3 regions of the Alteribacillus sp. HJP-4 genome follow, and region 1 is predicted to be linked to each of the others. Evidence: a T-box and tRNA genes for the amino acid it is inferred to sense, from the RefSeq annotation. Region 1 holds a T-box; the other regions hold tRNA genes.
The links. The T-box of region 1 lies ahead of alaS (alanine--tRNA ligase). A T-box ahead of a tRNA ligase gene usually reads a tRNA of that ligase, here a tRNA-Ala.
Positions count from the first base shown of each region.

Region 2: it encodes a tRNA-Ala, which carries the amino acid that the T-box ahead of alaS (alanine--tRNA ligase) is inferred to sense. The anticodon was not compared.
Region 3: it encodes a tRNA-Ala, which carries the amino acid that the T-box ahead of alaS (alanine--tRNA ligase) is inferred to sense. The anticodon was not compared.

Region 1 covers NZ_JBHIKY010000008.1:168,370-170,573, forward strand. Annotated here, with positions in the region: gene alaS (alanine--tRNA ligase) at 1-982, opposite strand, end outside; T-box leader at 1,030-1,234, opposite strand; gene ACE4RR_RS09990 (sigma-54 interaction domain-containing protein) at 1,343-2,204, shown strand, end outside.
Region 2 covers NZ_JBHIKY010000040.1:13,309-15,512, forward strand. Annotated here, with positions in the region: gene ACE4RR_RS20660 (HD domain-containing protein) at 1-352, shown strand, start outside; gene ACE4RR_RS20665 (hypothetical protein) at 464-685, opposite strand; tRNA gene ACE4RR_RS20670 (tRNA-Ala) at 1,017-1,091, shown strand; gene ACE4RR_RS20675 (hypothetical protein) at 1,440-1,766, shown strand; gene ACE4RR_RS20680 (hypothetical protein) at 1,821-2,204, shown strand, end outside.
Region 3 covers NZ_JBHIKY010000040.1:9,575-11,778, forward strand. Annotated here, with positions in the region: gene ACE4RR_RS20630 (YugN-like family protein) at 1-58, shown strand, start outside; gene ACE4RR_RS20635 (hypothetical protein) at 178-339, shown strand; gene ACE4RR_RS20640 (general stress protein) at 371-592, opposite strand; gene ACE4RR_RS20645 (hypothetical protein) at 589-711, opposite strand; tRNA gene ACE4RR_RS20650 (tRNA-Ala) at 960-1,034, shown strand; gene ACE4RR_RS20655 (YopA family protein) at 1,091-2,204, opposite strand, start outside.

The DNA of each region.
Region 1 (2,204 bases):
GCTCGTACATAAACGGCCGGTCAATTCCAATTAATTTTGCATAACGGACGGCACGTCTTAATAGTCTTCTCAGTATATATCCCCTACCTTCATTGGAAGGAAGCGCTCCATCGCCTACTGTAAAACTGACCGTCCGAATGTGATCTGCGATTACTTTAAAAGAAACATCCTTTCGTTCATCACTGCCATATTGTACACCCGAAATCTGCTCGGTTTTTCGAATAATAGGTAAAAATAAATCGGTATCATAATTTGTAGGGGCATCCTGAAGCACCGAAACCACACGCTCCAGACCCATTCCAGTATCAATATTCTTCTTTGGAAGCGGTGTATACGTATCATCCGGATTATGATTAAATTGAGAAAAAACAAGATTCCAGATTTCAAGATACCGTTCATTCTCACCGCCGGGATACATTTCCGGATCATCAGGGTTGTTTCCATATTCAGTGCCGCGGTCATAAAAAATTTCTGTATTCGGCCCGCTTGGACCTTCTCCAATATCCCAGAAATTTTCCTCAAGACGGATGATTCTCTCTTCCGGAATACGGATGTTATCTTTCCAGAATCCATATGCTTCATCATCTTCAGGATGTACGGTAACTGATAGACGGGATTCATCAAAACCCAGCCATTTTTTACTTGTTAAAAATTCCCACGCAAAATTTATTGCTTCTTCCTTAAAATAATCTCCAATCGAAAAATTACCCAGCATCTCAAAAAACGTGTGATGACGAGCTGTTTGTCCGACGTTTTCGATGTCATTAGTTCTAATTGATTTCTGTGCATTGGCAATCCTCGGATTATCAGGAACAACCCTTCCGTCAAAGTACTTTTTTAACGTAGCAACACCGCTGTTGATCCATAATAATGTTGGATCTTCATGGGGAATTAATGAAGCACTTGGTTCTACTGAATGACCTTTTTCTTTAAAAAAATCTAAAAACATTTGCCTGACCTGCGCTGATGTTAATGTATTCATTGCATTTTCCTCCTTCATTTTTTTCCATATAAAAATCCCGCCCCTGAATCAGGGACGAGATTATCTCGCGGTACCACCCTGTTTACAGGCGGATTTCACCTGTCAACTCGGTCCCTTTAACGCAGGGATGCGGCAGGTTTTAACTGCACTCCGGATCAGCTTTCTGCCAACCTTCTCCGCCATCTTATTTCAGCCAGGTAAAATGGTCTCTGTCAGAGGACTTCAGCATACTTGTTCCATCAAAGTTTTAATATTTAATTACATTTATAAAGGATAGATAACCTTATGTCAAACTTAATTATAGAGTATACTAAAGCGTGTCGGCAACTTTTTTAAATATATGCTGCAGGAGTGGTATTAATGGCGGATAAAGCTTCCAGGCTCTCTGAGAAAATATTTAAAACACTGCTCGATGAGCTCGACGTCGGAATTAGAGTTGTTGATAAGCATGAGCGACCAATCATATATAACAAAAGAATGAAACAGATTGAATCGATGACTCTTGAAGACTTTACAGAAAAAAAAATTACAGAGGTCATTCAATTTGATAATGAACAGGACAGTCGTCTTCTTCAAGCTCTTCACAGCAGAAAAATTTTTAAAAATAAAAAGCAGACTTATTTTAACAATAAAGGCAGAGAAATAACAACAATCAATCATACTTTTCCAATCATTCATAATGATGAAGTCATTGCAGCAGCAGAAATAGCTAAAGATGTAACTCAGCTCGTAAAGCTCCGCAGGGACAGGCTGAAGAGGAATCGAGACACCTCCTTTACTTTCGAAGATATCATTGGCAGGTCGAGTGCAATGCTTGATCTGGCGGAATCTGCCCAGCGGGCGACTCGGACATCTTCATCTATTCTCATTATCGGTGAAACCGGAACGGGCAAAGAATTATTTTCCCAAAGTATTCATAATGGCAGTGACCGGCCGGGCCCGTACGTTTCCCAAAATTGCGCAGCCCTTCCTGAGTCTTTAATAGAAGGCATTTTATTCGGAACAGTTTCTGGAGCTTTCACTGGAGCAGTCGATCGAAAAGGTTTGTTTGAAGAAGCTGAAGGCGGCACCCTGCTGCTGGATGAAATTAATTCTCTGCCAATTTCCCTGCAGGCAAAACTATTACGAGTAATACAGGAGAAAAAAATAACAAGAATAGGGGATAATAAAGAGCGTAGTGTTGATATACGGATTATGGCTACGATGAATGAAGATCCTTTTG
Region 2 (2,204 bases), on a different contig from region 1:
GCTTGAAAAATATCCATCGAAAGATGAGGGAGAACATGGAGATATCATGGAAAAGTCTATCTATAAAGCTAAGGATTTAATATTGGAGCAATTTCCTATTCTAGAACCATATCTTGGTGTGAATATAATAAATACAAATCCAGTTAAAGATATAGGGGAGAAGGCTGTCTTATTAATAAAAGATGAAGATGAGAATTATCAGATTGGACAAGAAAACGGTTGGGTTGAAGATTCAATTATATTTCAAGCTTTATCTAAGAAATTTATGGTCGGGAGAATCTATTTGCAAGTGGATTCTAACGATACGGAAAGTAAGGAGACTTTCCGAAAAGTAAAAAAGGAATTACATTAAGGTTTTAGAGGATAGCCAAGATACGAAGTCTGACTCTTATAAACATAAGAGTCAGACGAAATTTTTTTATAGTTTTATAGGAAAGAAAATGACTTTCCTATAATTGCACTTTTAATTATCTTTAAATAATTGTTTGAGGTATTCTTGTTTTAATACTGGTAAAAGTTCCTCGTTAAATTGCTCATTAAATAACTTTTCAACTTCCTCAAATTGTAAATTCGAAGGGGCAGGGTAAAACACATGCACTTCAAAGAGCTTCGTTCGAAATATATCTTCCTTGACTACACAGTACCCTTTTTTTTCGTGGTCATAATAAATTTCTTTTATCCTCATGGCTAAATACCACCTTTCGATTATTTAATAACTGAATTATACACTAATAATTCTGAATATTAGGATAAATAATTAAAACCCTACTTTATAAGGATGATTTTGCAAGTTACTGGACTTTATGTGCTTTTAAAATGAAATCATTTTATTGGGAACGAAAAATAACAAAGCTAGCTTCTCTTTAAATACACTGATTAATCGCTTTGAAAGAAGAAAATAAATTCCGATAATATTGGAATATTGTGGAAATTGGTTGTGAAATTAAAGGGGAGAGCGTTTATATTGAATGCACTACCCAGTATTTTCCAACCCAAATATGTAATATATTTCTAATGGGGCGTTAGTTCAGCGGGAGAATGCTTCGCTGGCAGCGAAGAGGTCGGGGGTTCGAATCCCCCACGCTCCACCATACATAACATCAACGACATTGTATTTCGTGTAAACGAGATGCAGTGTCGTTTTTAATTTACATTAAAGCTTTCTATACAAACTTGAATTGTTAGAGACTACTTAGAATCTGATGGAGGTAATACATTTCAAATAACGACATTTTTAAATCACATCGTAGCTGGAGCGCCAATGTGACGCCGCCCATACCCTGAATAAATGAAATACGTAGTTATAAATAATGAAAGTTCTTACTACAGGGAATCGCAGCGGGCAAAGTTTATGGAAAAATATTCATAAAAAGTAATTGTTTTGTGTAAGTCTCTGAAATATAATAAAGAAGCTTATAAAAAGAGTATAGGGGGGCTCAATGAATAAAAAACAGATCATTACTTTTGGAAGTATCGGTTTTATATGTGTCATGCTCTGGAATAGCTTTTCTAATGACAAGCTAGATGCAGAATATTATGGAAAAGTAATAAATATTATTGAGGAAATAAATCACGAATTTTCTATCATGTCGGAAAACATACCCTTAACCATGGTTGAACAGAATTATGATCAAGATTGGCAAAATGAAATAAAAAAATCTTTACCAAGAATAGAAATTTCAATGAATCATTTTGATAATGCGGCATTTTTGTTTGATGAGGCAGAAAATAGGGCCGGAGAAGTAATGGAGGCTTTACAAGAATAAAAAGGGGGCTTTTGTAAATGTCGTATACGTGTACGATAAAAGGAGAAAACAACGATGAAAAATGAAAATGGAAAATGGTCTTTGAAAAGCTGCCTTGGGTGCTTGGGGATGAGTTTTATTTTTATGTTTGTTATCGTGGGCTGCTCGGCTCTATTTGGAACGTTAGATTCATCAGAAACCACAGGGGATACCGTGGCAGAAGAAGAGCAGGCAGAAGCAGCAGACGAGCAGGAGAAGGAAGAAAAGGCAGCAGCGGAACAGAAGAAGAAGGAAGAAGAAAAAGCGGCTCAGGAAGAAAAAGAAAAAGCGAAAGAGCAAGAGAAGAAAGAGAACGAAGAGCAGAAGAAAGCTGAAAAAGAAGCGAAAGAAAAAGAGAAAGAGAAAGAGAAAGAGAAAGAGAAGAAAGAAGAAGAGAAGAAAGAAGAAGAGAAGGCAAAA
Region 3 (2,204 bases), on a different contig from region 1:
ATATATCGATATGGGGAAGCGGTTAAACAAGGAATTAGAAGAAACACTGCTTCATTGAGCAGTGATTTCCGGAGGTCTTAGGAGCCTAAAAAAACAGCATCCCTGGAGGTTGCTGTTTTTACCACCCTCTGCTATTGTTTGTAGAGATCAAAAACGAAGGTGTAGGGGAGATTTAACTTGGTACAGGCGATTATTTTCGGTATTGCTATTTTTATCGGCTGGATTGTAATGGATGTCACAAAGGAAAAACGGCTCCGGAAGGAAAAAGCGGCTGAATCCCTCATTGCCGGGATTGTCGGAGGGATGGGATGGTTTCTGCTCGATTTATTGTTTACATAGCTGGTAATCGAAACGATTGTGTCTAACCTGATTAAAATTCGACCTTATCCTGATTGGTGACAATTAATAATGTTTTTCCTTTGTCTAGTTCTTCTTCGAGTTTTTGTGCTTTCGATTGATCAAAGCCGATTTCTTTCATTTTTGAGACCAGCTTATCGCTTTTGCCTCTGAAAATGTTCTTCGTTGCAGTTCCTATACCTGTTACTTTTACTCCGACCTTGTTGGCATCTGTTTTCTTTTTTGTGCGTCTCACATGATCATTGTCGTGGGCGGGATGAAAATATCTTCATCTCGAACACCTTCCTCACGGAGATGATCTATCGATTCACTTAACGTTTCATCATTGTGGAATAGTTTATATTTTGGTGTCATCTTCAATCGCCTCCTTTTGAAAAATTACCCTTTAAGGAAATCGAGTAAACTAATGTGGGAAACTTGGTTAAATGCATTCTCTGGGGTAATTAAATTTTCCTCTTGATATTTAGGAAGCTGCCGTTATATAATATTTATTGTCGAGTTAAAAATTTTCTAAAGTCGGGGCCATAGCTCAGCTGGGAGAGCGTTTATATTGAATACACTACCCAGTATTTTTAAACCCAAATATGTACTATATTTTTAATGGGGCGTTAGTTCAGCGGGAGAATGCTTCGCTGGCAGCGAAGAGGTCGGGGGTTCGAATCCCCCACGCTCCACCATACATAACATTAACGACATTGTTTTTCGTGTATACGAGAAACAGTGTCGTTTTTATTTACATTATAAGCTTTTTATATTTACCCTTATAACCACAAAGTTTTGTAATTGCTCTTTCTAGAAAATAAACTCCTTGTGAATAAACAATAAATTTCGAGTCTTTTGATTTAAAGATATCATTTTTTTTCTGTGGATGGATGAGATTGTTTCTACAATCTACAAACATATATACACCATCGTTGTTATATTTTTTTATTATCGTATGGTCTATAAAATTTCCTCTAATATTCCTAGATATATTTAATTGGTAGAATAAGAGTCTAAGAATATCTGTTGCACGTAGTTTATTGTAAGCCTCTCTATCTAATATTTGTTCTTGGATTACAAGATAATTCCAAGCTATCTGTTCTAAAGCGATATGAATTGAAATGATTTTATTTTCCATCATTCCATCCATATTTAATGTGAGATACCATTCTAGCACAACCTCTAGAACATCTCTCCATAACTCATCACTTAATTTTTGGGACACTTGTGAAAAAAAAATATTGAAATCATTGATAGCTCCTATTGGAACCCATCCGTAATTGAATTGGAAAGGATAAATATGACTCTCTTTAATTATGTAATTCTCCCAATTTTTAGCATTATTTTTATAACCAAATTGAATGGGAATGAATACTTTTTGTGCACTACAAAAAGATAAGTACCATTCTATTTTTGATACTACTTCTTCAATTTCATACGTCATAAAGCTTTTATTATTTTTTTTTGAAATAGACCCTATGTGAGTAATGTCAAATGATCTATTTCTTTTTAGATCATCATAGTGTGTCTCAATATTTTTATCAGGTCTAAATTCAAAATCAATTATCCAATCATCATGTTCAAAGTGATATTCTGTTTGCTTAAGATAGGTTAATCCAATATGACTACAATTCATTATAAAAAATATGACTCTATCAACCATAGTGTGGTTTGAAGATATTTCATTTAAATAGAGTGTAAATTCTTGAATTTCATCATAATTCTCATTTACATAATGGATTTCTGAGCCTCTTTCATATATATGATGATTTTTCTTTGTTTTGATTTCATAATTTGTTGAAAACAGCTCAATGTTTCCTTTTAAAGGGAATGTGTGCTTAGAATACATTATTATTTCTGGGTAA